2 linked regions of the Desulfovibrio desulfuricans genome follow. The protein of the gene in region 1 binds, or shares a complex with, the protein of each later gene. Links are inferred from orthologs where the notes say so. Each region holds a gene or a part of one and is shown on either strand. Other genes may lie near its edges. The genes, in order: fliM and fliG.

Region 1 (6,272 bases):
GAAACAGTCAGTTCATCGCCAGAGGCCAGACACTCGGCATTTTCCAGCAGCAGTATCCCCTTGCCAGAGCAGGCGTAGCGAGCCCTGCCCGCCAGACCCGGCACCAAAAAGGGGGCAGAAAGCACCCTGACGGGCAGGGAACCGGACGTTTGCGCTTCTGCCTCGGGCATGGCGGCAAGCAAGAGGGGCGAGAGGCTCAGGCCGCTTTTACCAAGGCCCGAAGCCTGCGACAGGTCTTCAAGCCACAGCGGCGCGCCTTCGCTGCCAAAGGTAAAGTGGCACCATGTGCGCCCGCCCTGGCCGCGCAGCAATGGGCAATCAGCCTGATGCGTACAGGGCGCAAGGGCCGTCAGCCCGCCGTCAACGGCAAGCTGGCGCAAACGCATGATGGTGGAGCCGCCAAGGCGCGTACCGGGCTCCACAAACAGCAGGGAAGGCCCAACAGAGGCAGGGCTGCCCGCAGTCGCCTCGCCGCGCGAGTCCGCATGGTCAAAGAGCGGCGACAGGGATTCAAGGAAGCTGTCGAGCCGATCCTCGCGGCAGCCTTCGGGCTTTTCGCCATCAGCCTCGCCCGCAGCGGGATTGCCGTCAATATCCATGCCCTCGGCATCCAGCGAATCAAATTCGTCCTCGTCTTCTATGGCGCTTGCGCCGCGTGAACGCTTTTTGCCAAAACGCAGTTCGTTGAGCACGTTGGCGGCGCTGACCAGCCACGGACGCGCCCTCCCGCCAGAAAGCAGAGGGGCGGCCTGCCGCACGACCTGATCAAGAGGCGCACGGGCCACGCGTACAGGCCATACGGGCTGGCCCGTCAGCTCGCCCAGAACCTCCATAAGGGTTTTGCCTAGTTCAAGCGGCTGGGACGAGGTGTCCATCGCCAGCACCCGCACTGGGGCACTGCGCCATTCAGGCCTTGCCAACCAGAGGGCCAGCGGCAGGGTCAGCGGGCCTGAGCCCACGTCCACCAGCAGGGCCTCGCCACCCTGCGGAGCCACCGCGCGGGGGTCGGCCAGGGGCAGGCTTGCCAGCAGGCGCGTGAGGCGCACGAGATTCCAGGGAAGAAAATAATACAGATAGGCGCTGATGGAGGCCGGGGAACTCCAGTACGGGCGCGCCAGCCCGGCGCGTTCTGTAGTCAGAAGGCGCGAAAGTTGGGCCACGTCATCGGGCAACGAACGCTTGTGCGCCGTATTGAGCGGCCATACCTTGGCCAGGGCTTCGGGCAGCATATCCAGAATGCGCTGGGTTTCAGCCGAAAGCGGCGGGAACAGCGCTCTGGCGGCAGGCCAGGCCCCCGATTCAAAAGAACGCGCTGCGGGGCGCTGATTCTGGCGCTCGAAGTTACGCTGCCCAGGAGCGAAGTCCCTGTCCCCCTCGCGCTTCTCTGGCCGGAATGCAGGCCTGCCGTAGCGATCCCTGGGTGCGTTGGGCGAGCGTCCATCCTGACGGCGGTCATCACGCCGATCAGCGGGGCGGTCAGTGGGACGGCGGTCGTCACGGCGATTGTCGCGGTGGTCTTCTCGCCGCCCATCACGCCGTGCATCACGGCGCTCATCCTGTCCCCTTGAGGGGCGGCTGCCGGGCCGACTATTGGGGCGACTGCCGGGCTTGTCGTCACGGCGGTCAGAAGCACGCCCGTCCCGGCGGTTATCCCGGCGGTCGTCCTGACGGCCAGAGTTGCGGTCATCGCGTCCTGCAAATCTGCCGTCCGCGCTATCGCGCCGCACGGGCCTGTCGTCAGGTCTGCGCGGGGACTGGCGGCGGGGCTGGCTGGTGCCCTCGCCGGAACGGCGGCTACGCCGATCGGAATCGTTAAAAGAATCGTCTTTCGCGGACATTTATACTCCAAAGCGCATACGGCGCAGATAATCGGTGTGAAAATTCGGTTCGTCTACAAGGGGAAGCACCACGGCCTCGCGGCACATGCGGGCCAAAGGCGGAATTTTTTTGCTGTGCAGCGCAAGCAGCGCGGCTCCGTCTAGCGCCGTATTGCCCACGGCGCGAACACGCGGGGCAAGAACAGCGGGAACAAAGCCCAGAGTTTCAAGGTCGTCCGGCCTGACATATTCGCCCAGCGTACCAGCCAGGCACACTGCCGCAACATTGCTGGCAGGAATATCCGCCGCGCGCAGCAGCGCATCCAGCGCCAGAGCAAAGGCGGCCTTGACCTGCAACAGGGCCTCCACATCAGCGGCGGCAAGCCACAGGCCATGCGGCAGGCGCAGGCGCGCGCCTGACCGGGGCTGGCCGGATGATGGGGGTTCCCCCGCCAGGTTGGGCTGCTCCAGCCCGGCAGCCAGCTTGCGCGCCAGCGGCATGGCCGGATTTGCCACAAACTGCCCGTCATTGCGCAGAGCTCCTGCGCGCAGCAGCAAGGCCAGCAGGGACAGGTATCCTGTGGCGCTTATGCCGCGCGCTACAGCTCCCGCAGATCCAACTCCAGCGCCAGCCGCAGAACCTGCCGCAAGCCCTTCAGGGTTCTGCCCCGCGTTTGCGCTCTGGCAGGCAGGACAGGGGCAAACAGCGCCCTGCGCAGCATGGTGACGCGCCGCATCCGCTGCATTTTCTGCATCCGGGGACGCGCTTTCATAAAACTGCGCAGCAAGCCCCAGGGGCGTGAGCGTAAAGCCCGTTACCACACCGGGGCCAGCCAGCTGGCCGCATTCAGGCCCAATACCTTCCAGAGCCGGGCCAAGGGGTACGCTGGTCAGCCACAACTGTCCAGTCTCGGTTACCAGTGCAAGTTCGCCGTTGGTGCCAAGGTCGGCCAGTACAAAGGGCCGGGGAACATCCGCCTCCAGCAGGGCGGCCAGCCCCGCGCTCACGTCGCCGCCCACAAAGGGCGCAGGCAGCGGCGGTACATAGAGAGGTGGAAAATCCGTCAGGGCAACGGTTTCATCGCCGCTGTGCGTCAGCCTGTACGGCGCTGCGCACAGCCCCTCCACATCGCGATCAAGAAAAATATCCGTCATGGCCGTATTGGCAGCCAGACACAACCGCGTCACCCGCCCCGTGCCCGACTTCGCCAGCGAATCCATGATGCCCAGCAGTTGCCGCCGGGCAAGCCCGGCCAGCACGGCGCGCCCTTCTGCCACGCGCGCCACGGCAAGGCGCGACATGACATCCGCCCCGGCCCCGGCCTGCGGATTGAGCGTACGGCCTTCAGCCACTGCCCGGCCTTGCATATCAAGCGCCCGCCAACACAGGGATGTAGTGCCAAGATCAACTGCCAGAGCCAAATCCGGCGGCGTCATTGGGGGCAGAATCTGCCGCGCCGCGCCGCGACCGGACAAACGCCCTGTCTCTTGCGCTCCCGCTGGCAGAACAAGATTCTCCGGCGGCAACTCAAGATCAAGCGCAGCAGCGCCCTCCGCAGTCGTGTCAGGGTCTGGCACCTGACGGCGACAGGCCAGACGCCAGCCAGCCTCCAGCTGCGAGGCGGAAAAAACGTCCACCTCCGCAGGCAGGCAGGGCGGCGCATGGCGCACAAAACGCACGCGGCAGCGCCCGCAACGCCCAAGCCCGCCGCACAGGGGCAAAGGGCGCACCAGCCCCGAAAGCCAGATGGCCTGCGAAAGGCTTTGCCCCGGCCTTGCGGCAATAGTCACTGATGGCGCGGCTGGAGCAGCGCCGCATGGGTCTGCATGGGCATGGTCACTGGCCGAAAAAAGACGTACAAACATGCGCCAAGAGTGCCTGACAGGCCCGGTAAAGGCAAGCGTGGCGCACTCCCCTGCCGTGCGGCAATTGCTCTGGCAAAAGGCGCTGTACGGCTTGTCAAACTGGCCTTTATCTTGCATATTCCATCTGCGTGGTCGTGTGCGGAAAAACACGCCGCAACACACATTTTCACGACTGTTCCGAGGCTGGTATGAATAAAGTTCTGGCGCAAGACGAAGTTGATGCCCTGCTGCGCGGGCTTTCCGGCGGGGAAATCGAAAACGAAGCGGAAACGCAGGAAGACGATTCCGGCATTGTGTCTTTTGACCTTGCCAATCAGGATCGCATCATCCGCGGGCGCATGCCCGTGCTTGAAATCGTTAACGACCGTTTTTCACGGCTTTGCACCAACGCCCTTTCAAACTCTGTGCGCAAGCGCGTGGAGCTGAACCCCATATCCATTGATATGACCAAGTTCGGCGAGTTCATGCGCTCGCTGCCGGTGCCAACCTCCATCAATATTTTCAAAATGGATCCCCTGCGCGGCAATGCCATCATGGTTGTTGATTCGCGTCTGGTATTTGCCCTGGTGGAAAACGTGTTTGGCGGCGCTGGCTCCCAGCCCAAGGTTGAAGGCCGCGAATTCACGCGCATTGAGCAGGCAGTGGTGGACAAGATTGTCAAAATCGCGCTGGAGAACATGGAAGAATCCTGGCGGCCAGTGCATGACGTAAAGCTTGAGCTGGTGCGCAGCGAAATCAATCCGCAGTTCGCCGCCATTGTGCCCCCCAGCGACGTTGTGGTGGTCATCACCTTTGAGGTCGAGCTGGATACGGCGCTCGGCTCCATGATTATTTGCCTGCCCTACGCCACCATTGAACCCATTCGTTCCAAACTGCATGCGAGCTTTCAGACCGAACGCCTCGAAGTTGACCACGCATGGGTGGCGCGCCTTAAAGAGCGCCTGCTGGAAACCCCGGTGGAGATGAAGGTGCATTTTGGCCGCACCACCATCACGGGCAACCAGTTGCTGCGCATGCAGGTGGGCGACATTATCGTGCTTGATACCGACCACGAAGACATGCTCAACTGCACGGTCGCCGGAGTGACCAAGTATCAGGGCCTGCCTGGCACCATCAAGGCCATGAAGGCCTTTCAGATCATTAAGGAAAACGAACCGCAATACACCTGATGCGACCAGCCGCGCGGCAAAGGCGGGCACTCGGCAGCCGCCAGCACTGACGCCGCTCCCCCCACGTATTAAATTCACGCAAAGGCCCCTGCCTGAAAGAACTGCACCCAACGCAGATTCTGTCAGACAGGGGCCTTGTGCATCTACAGGCACGGCAGGGCTAAAATGCCAAGCCTGCCTGTACATAAAAATTATGCTTTGTCAGGCCCGTCCTCACAACCAGAACCGCCACAGCCGGGGAGGCCGGAACTGTCAGAGCTGTGCTTTCCCCCACAGTGCGCGCCACAGCCGCCAGGCAGGCGGGAAAGCCTGTGTGCCCGCATCTCAGGCGCAAGAATATGCACCCCGGCGGCGGCCAGATGCGGCACCACCTTTACGCCTTCCGGCACGGGTACGTTATCTTCGTACGCGCCCACCGGGGGGCGCAATAGCACGCAACTGCACCCGGCGGCCAGCCCGGCCTGCATATCGCGCACACGGTCGCCAATCATCCAGGAGCGTGCAAGATCAATATTCAGATCGGCAGCGGCTTGCAGAATGAGGCCCGGCTCTGGCTTGCGGCAGTTGCAAGGGCCAGTAACCTCCGGCAGGTGGGGGCAATAATACCACGCGTCGATAACGGCGTTGTGCGCCGCAAGATCTTCATTAACCCATGCTTCCAGAGCGTGCAGATCGTCCTCGCTGAACATGCCGCGCGCCAGCCCCGACTGATTGCTCACGACCACAAGCAGATACCCTACGGCATGAAAGCGCCTGAGGGTTTCAACCACGCCCGGCAGCCACTGCCAGTCTTCCTTGCGGTGAATATAGCCAGTATCGTGATTCAGGGTGCCGTCGCGGTCCAAAAAAATGGCGCGGCGCGGCGCTTCTGCTGTGCTCATGAAAGCCCTTGCCCTTTTCCGGGGTTACCCGGCAGTTTGGTGTGCTGCAATCCTTGGCAATTATGCGCCAAACCAAAAAAAATGCAAAAACTGCCCGCAAAAACCTAACCGGTGTCCCAAACAGAAGCGGCCCACAAGTGGGCCGCTTCTTTCCCCTGCCCTATAAGGCGGGGAACGCAAAAACAAGGCTGCTGACAGACAGACCGCAGAATTACTTCTTGGCGGTCATTCTCCGTTCCCACAGCTTCATGTCGTTCATTTTTTTGCGGCGTTCACGCTGCAAAGCCTTGCAGGCAAGCGGGGTACCCTTTTTAAAGCCCCACTTTTCAAGGTATTCTTCTGTGGAGAGGCCGTGTGTAGCCAGGTGACGTTTAGTCAAAATCTTGAAGCTCTTACCACACTCAAGGCAGGTAACGCTCTTTTCCTTGATCGATTTTCTGGCTTCAAGAACAGCCCCATCAAAATCGGGTTCGCCAGTGGCTTCGCCCATGGCAACAGCCCTGATGCTGCCAGCAACCTTTTGGACAAAGGCCGTTATT
Region 2 (6,220 bases), on another replicon or contig:
CCTTTTTCCATCCACATGCGTTCGGCCCTGGACAGGGCGGTACAGGGCGTGCGTGTTTCTGCCGTGACCATGGACAACCGGCCCTTCAAGCGGGTGTACGAGCCAGGCAACCCTGACGCCAATGCGGAAGGCTACGTCATGTACCCTGATATCAACGTGGTTGAAGAAATGGCCAACCTCATGACTGCCCAGCGCAACTATGAGGCCAACGTCACCACGGTGGATGCCGTCAAGGGCATGTACATCAAGGCTTTGGATATTGGCCGCTAGGGTCTGTCACTAAATAATTCTTTTGGCCGATCACTGCGTCATACAGCATTTTTTACTCCAGTCATGGACAGAAAGAGTCCACTCCTGTCGTAAAAAACACTGTTTTCCTTGTCCTCGGCGCAAAATCTTTTATTTAGAAGCATCCCCTAAGCCATGACCACGATGACAGCATAAAAAAGTTCTTTTGAAGCGCGGAGGTTGTTATGAGCATTCAGGCAGTTGGCATGCGGGCGTACAGCGAGGCAGTGCAGAATTTCAGCAAGGTGCAGAGCAGCCTGCAACAGGGCGGCTCCATCGGCGGCCAGACCCAGTTTGCCAAAACTCTTGACCAGAGCCTTTTGCGCGACAGCGTTGACCGGGGCGAAAATTTTGGCGCCCAGGCGGATTTTATCAAATATCCCACGCAGGCGCACACGCCGGTGACCCCGCAGAACAGTTTTTCCGGCACCATCAAAAATTCGCTCAATAAGGTTAACGAACTGGACAGCGCCAAAAATGCAGCCATCGAAGATTTTGCCGCAGGCCGCACCCAGAATGTGCACGAACTCATGATCACCATGCAGAAATCCAGCATGGCCATGAAGCTGACCTCTGCCGTGCGCGGCAAGGTGCTTGAAGCCTACAAGGAAATTTCCCGCATGCAGTTCTAGGTCAACTGCGTGAGCAGATGTTCGCCGCCAGGGCGCAGAGCGTTTATTTACGTTGCGAAACGCCCGGGCAGGTAAATTTTACAAATTCCAGATTTTCCTTTCCGCGCGTGATACTCCTGAACGCCGAATCCCCCACGGGCTGTGCCTTGGGGGATTCGGCGTTTCTGGCGCAGTGTCACAAATTTGAATGAATCAGAGAGGTGTTTTAAAAAGTTATATAATTGCGGCGTGTTGCAATGTGGCATGGCAATTGCTTTGGCAGGGCATATGCCCGGCCAAAGTGCCGGAATTACGCCACGTCTTCGCAGGAGCTACCATATGCCGGCTTTTCTTATGCAACTTGTCAATTCCATCAAGGCAGTCTGGGCCAGAATGAGCGTCATGCAGCGCGTGATGGTCATGGGTGGATTTGTGCTTATCGGCTCTGCGGCCATTGGCCTTTCTGTCTGGGCCTCGCGGCCTGACTTGAAGGTGCTGTATTCCAACCTCAGCGCCGAAGACGCCAGTGTTGTCATCAAGTCGCTCCAGGCGGACAAGGTTATGTACCAGCTGACTGACAACGGGAAAACCATTCTTGTTCCCAAGGAAGTTGTGTATGATGAACGCATCAAGATCGCGGGCGAAGGCGGTCTTGTGGGGCAGGGCATTGGTTTTGAAATTTTTGACAAGGTCAAGGTCGGGCAAACCGACTTTGTGCAGAAAATAAACTACACCCGCGCCTTGCAGGGTGAACTTTCCCGCACCATCAGCGAGTTCCCCAATGTGGAAAGCGCACGCGTGCACCTGGTCATTCCGCACCGCAGCCTGTTTGTGGAGGAGCGCCAGTCCCCCTCGGCCTCGGTTGTGCTCAAGCTCAAGCGGCCCAACCTCAAGCCCGACCAGAAAGAAATCAACGCCATCCTCAACATGATGCTTATGGCTGTTGAAGGGCTGGATAAAACGCACGTGTCCATTTCAGACAATGGCGGCAAGGTGCTGTATCAGCCGGAATCAGACAGCCTTGCCGGTGCAAGCTCCACCCAGATGGAACACCGCCAGCAGGTGCAGCGCAACCTTGAACGCCGCATTGAAGAAATGTTGCAGCCCATGTTTGGCCCTGGCCGTGTTATCGCCAAGGTCAACGTGGATATGGATTTCAGCCAGCGCACCATCCGTCGCGAGCTGTTTGACCCCGAAAAAACCGCAGTACGCAGCGAGCAGCGCAGTGAAGAAACCCAGCAAGGCCGCTCGAATCTTGAGGGCGGGTCGCCGGACGCCAACTTCCGTGGCGATGGCATAGCCGGATCTGTTTCACAGCAGAACGGCAGCCGCGAAACCCGCACCACCAACTACGAAATTAACAAGGAAGAGCAGCAAATCGTATCCAATGTGGGCGATTTAAAGCGCATGACGGTTGCAGTCCTTATCGATGGGACGTATGAAAAGACCAACGGGGCGTGGACATTTGTGCCGCGCAAGGCTGATGACCTTGAGCGTGTGCGTCAGCTTGTTACCAATGCCGTGGGCCTGGACAAGGCCCGTGGTGATGCTCTGGAAGTAAGCTCCGCTCCGTTTACGGATTCCGAGCCGCCCAAGGATCCCAACTTTGCCGAAATGCTGGCCGATTATGCCGAACGGCTGGGCAAGCCCCTGCTCAACGCGCTGCTGGCCTTTTTGTTCCTCATGCTTGTGGTGCGGCCCGTGGTTTTGGCCCTCATCCGGCCCAAGGTTGAAGCCGGTGAAATGATCGAGGGGCTTGAAGGCCTGCCCGCAGCCGAAGAACAGCTGGCCCTGTATGAGGCCCTTGAAGAGGCCTCCAAGGCAGATGACGAGATCGCCGCAGACGAAGAAGACGATGAACTGGTTTTCAAAGATATTGAAGCCTTGAAGTCGCACATTTTCACCCTTTCCGATAATCATATGGAGCAGGTGGTGATGCTGGTGCGCGGCTGGATGAAAAACGATGAAACAGCTACCGCCTAAAGCCGCAGACCGTCAATTGACGGAAAGCAACTCGACGCTTTCGCAGCTCAAGGCCTTGCGCCTGGCGCAAAAAGAAAGCAATCAGCGTGTTGAAGAATTGAAAATGCGGCTCTTTCACATTACCGAGCAGCATATGGATCAGGCCGTGCGGCTTATCAAGCGCTGGCTTGCAGACAAGGAATAAGCAACCCCGAGCAGCCTAGTGCGGATCTCGGTGAAGGAGTAGGGAGATGGAGTTGACCGGCAAACAGCGTACTGCAGTGCTGCTGCTCGCCATGGGCGACAAATTCACGGCTGACGTGTTCAAACGCATGGACCGGCAGGAAATAGCCGACATCTCCAGAGCTATCGTGGAATTGGAGCCTGTGCCGCGCGAAATAGTCGAAGAAGTGCTGCGCGAATTCCACGAATCGCTGGTTGAAGGTGTGGATATGATCACGGGCGGTAGCGAAACGCTGAAACGCCTGCTGGTCAAAAACCTTGATCCTGAAACCGCCAAGTACGTTATGGACTCCCTGAGCCTTGAAACCGGCCCCGCGCCCTTCCGCGAGCTGGAATCGGTCAGCCCCAAGCTGCTTTCACAGATTCTGCGCAACGAGCATCCGCAAACTCTGGCCCTTATTATCGGTCACCTGCATCCGGATCAGGCCGCCAATTTATTGACAAACCTTCCCGCAGGCGTGCGCGCCGAGGTGCTCATGCGCCTTGCGCGGCTTGAAGCCGTGCCGGAAGAAATGCTCATGGAAGTGGACAAGGTGCTCACCAGCCAGCTTATCGCCATGGGCGGCAAGGAAGGCAAAAAAGTGGGCGGCGTGCAGTCTGTGGCAGAAATTCTCAATGCCGTGGACCGCGCCACCGAAGAAGAAGTGCTCTCCGAAATCGAAGAAGATTCCGCGCAGATGGCCGAAGATATCCGCAACCTCATGTTTGTCTTTGAGGACTGCAAGAATATTGACGACCGTGGCGTGCGCGAAATGCTGAAGGAAATTTCCAACGAAGATCTCACCCTGGCCCTGCGCGGGGCCAGCGACGACCTCAAGGAAAAATTCTTCAAGAATATGTCGGAACGCGCGGGCAACATGATTCGCGAAGAACTGGAATTCATGGGCCCGGCCAAGCTTTCGGACGTGGAGTCGGCCCAGCAGAATGTCGTCAAGATCGTGCGGCGGCTTGAAGGCGAAAACAAGCTTGTCATCAGCCGTGGCGCTGGCGACGTGTTTGTGTAGCGGCCCGCCGCAGAATCTGTAACCATCGGAATCCGGCATGGCGTCAGACGAGTTGCGCAAAAAATGGGGCACCATCTTCATGGGCGAGCGCGAGGCAACACCTCAGCAGCTTGACGCCATGCAGGAACCCTTGCTCCGTGAACGCGCCCAGCACCTGCAGCAGGAGGACTATCTTGCCCGGGTGCGCGCCAGGGCCGAGGAACGCGCGCGCGAGATTCTAGGCGCAGCCTATGCCGAAAGGCAAAAGGTGCTGGAAGAGGCCGGGGTCGAGGCTCAGGCCCGTGTGGAGCAGTTCACGCGCGAAGCGAAAGAGCTGAAGGCGCAGGCGCAGGCAGAACTGGCCGAGGCCGAGGCAGAGCACGGCAAGGCCCGCGACCTGCGCGAAGAAGCCGAGTTTATCCGCGGCAACGCGCATAATGAGGGCTTTCAGGCGGGCATGGAGCAGGCCGGGGCCGAGCTTAAGGAGTTCCGCGTTGATGTGGGGCAGATGCTCGGCAACATGCTGCGCGCTCTTGAGGCGCAGCGTCACAACCTTGGCGAAGCCTGGCGGGATGAACTGGCAGAGCTGGCCCGCGTGGCCGTAGAGGCCGGAACCGGCTGGATTTTGCAGGCAGAGCATCAGCGCATTTTGCAAAGCCTGGTCTTTAGTTCCCTGCAACTGCTGGAAGACCGCGCCACCGTGAGCATCCGCGTGCACCCCGATGACGAGGACACTGTGAGCGACCTGTTTCGGGCCGCCCGCGAGCGTGTGCCCGAGTTGAGCCAATGGATCGTGAACGGCGATCCTTCTGTTGAGGCTGGCGGCCTTGTGGCCGAGAGCGTCAGCGGTTCTGTGGAAAATCTGCGCGAACATTACCGCGAAATGGTCAACGGCATTCTGGAGCATCTGACCTTGCCGCCGCGCCCCGAGGAAGAAAGGGCGGGGGAAGAAGTGAGCGCCACGGCTGCGCGTGAATCTGAGCGGTTGACGCAAATCGTGCCGGAAGCTGCACCTGTTGCGGAGCCAGAGCCTGAACTGCCCGTTGAGCCTGTCGATACGATGGGCCAGCCGGAACTGTTGCCAGAACACTTGCCAGAACATCCGGCAGAAACTCTGGCTGAAGCCTCTCCGGAATCTGGGCCGGAATCCGGGCAGGAATTTGCGCCCGAATCTGCACCAGACATGGCCCAAGATACGCAGCCAGAGCAGGCCTCCTTTGCCGGGCAGGCTGGCGCTGGTCTCGCGCCCGACGAAATTTTGCCCGCATCCGGGCCTGCTGGCACGGTTGCTGCCGCTGAATTTTTTGAGCAAGGGCAGGAGCCTGCGCCAACTGATGCCGCAGTTCCTCTTGCCAATGCCTCGCCCGAAATGATGCAGGACTCCATGCCAGAACCCGGAGTCCAGGCAGAGGCGCATCCTGCGGAATCCTCCCCGGCTCCGATGGCGCATCCTGATGCTGGTGTTGAAGGGCAGCCCGCACAGGAGCAGACTCCGGAACCTGCCCATGTTCAGGCAGCGGAACACAATGCCAATCCCAGCCTTGCCGAGCTTGAGGACGAGCTCTTTCCCCTGCCGGAAGAGGAAAAGGAACACGTCTCGCAATCTTCTTCCAGCGTCTTTGTCAGCGGGGGCTTTCTGCCCGGCTCGGGCAACGGCCAGCCGGGATAGCCAGCCATGAAGCTTGACCCAGATTCCTGCATAAAGCTGCTCAAAACAAGCACCCCCGTGCGCCTCTTCGGCAAGGTCAACAAGGTCGTGGGCCTTGTGGCCGAGGGCAGCGGTTTGCGCGCCCCCCTTGGGGCCGTGTGCCACATGCTGCCCGATGAAGGCGATGACGGCATTGCCGCCGAAGTTGTGGGCTTTCGCGAGGGTAATCTGCTGTTCATGCCTTATGGCGATATGCGGGGCATCCGCCCCGGCAGCCGCATCCGCAACACAAGTCTGCCCCCGGTGTTCCCGGTGGGGCCGGATTTACTGGGTCGCGCCTTCGACGCCTTTGGTACTCCGCTGGATGCTGGTGCGCCCATAAGCGCGGAACTCTACGTTTCGCCCCTGCCAGTGGGGGAAAGCTCCAGAGAAGACTTTTTTCGCCAGCAGGAAGAACAGCGCCCCTTTGTGCCCCACTGGCTTGA

What was found.
Region 2: the proteins of fliM (region 1) and fliG are in contact, whole or in part, in a crystal structure (PDB 4QRM), measured with the Thermotoga maritima proteins. The link is inferred for Desulfovibrio desulfuricans from one-to-one orthologs. Residues at the interface, in WP_004081085.1 of Thermotoga maritima: Tyr124, Leu127, Asp128, Ile130, Met131, Gly132, Gly133, Pro134, Glu136, Pro139, Arg141, Thr144, Glu145, Ile146, Glu147, Ser149, Ile150, Lys153; in WP_004082903.1 of Thermotoga maritima: Phe122, Ser125, Glu126, His127, Pro128, Gln129, Thr130, Val133, Glu157, Arg161, Leu164, Leu165, Arg167, Ser169, Glu171, Val172, Glu175, Ile176, Asn179, Lys182.

Annotation. Positions count from the first base shown.
Region 1 is NZ_JANFYZ010000018.1:583-6,854, reverse strand. Bases 3,042-5,861 are described here. They hold fliM (flagellar motor switch protein FliM), read left to right. Parts: upstream 3,042-3,871; coding sequence 3,872-4,852; downstream 4,853-5,861. Other genes in these bases: gmhB (D-glycero-beta-D-manno-heptose 1,7-bisphosphate 7-phosphatase), read right to left, coding at 5,044-5,733; NE637_RS14035 (ASKHA domain-containing protein), read right to left, coding at 3,042-3,800. Also shown: NE637_RS14040 (small ribosomal subunit Rsm22 family protein), read right to left, coding at 1-1,838; more of NE637_RS14035, read right to left, coding at 1,839-3,041; NE637_RS14020 (Ros/MucR family transcriptional regulator), read right to left, coding at 5,945-6,272. UniProt on the Bacillus subtilis protein: One of the proteins that forms a switch complex that is proposed to be located at the base of the basal body.
Region 2 is NZ_JANFYZ010000001.1:636,703-642,922, reverse strand. The notes cover bases 2,343-5,110. They hold fliG (flagellar motor switch protein FliG), read left to right. Parts: upstream 2,343-3,112; coding sequence 3,113-4,108; downstream 4,109-5,110. Other genes in these bases: NE637_RS02635 (FliH/SctL family protein), read left to right, coding at 4,146-5,110; NE637_RS02645 (hypothetical protein), read left to right, coding at 2,863-3,066; fliF (flagellar basal-body MS-ring/collar protein FliF), read left to right, coding at 2,343-2,882. Also shown: flagellar basal body rod protein FlgC, read left to right, coding at 1-270; flagellar hook-basal body complex protein FliE, read left to right, coding at 474-920; more of fliF, read left to right, coding at 1,239-2,342; more of NE637_RS02635, read left to right, coding at 5,111-5,756; NE637_RS02630 (FliI/YscN family ATPase), read left to right, coding at 5,763-6,220. UniProt on the Bacillus subtilis protein: One of the proteins that forms a switch complex that is proposed to be located at the base of the basal body.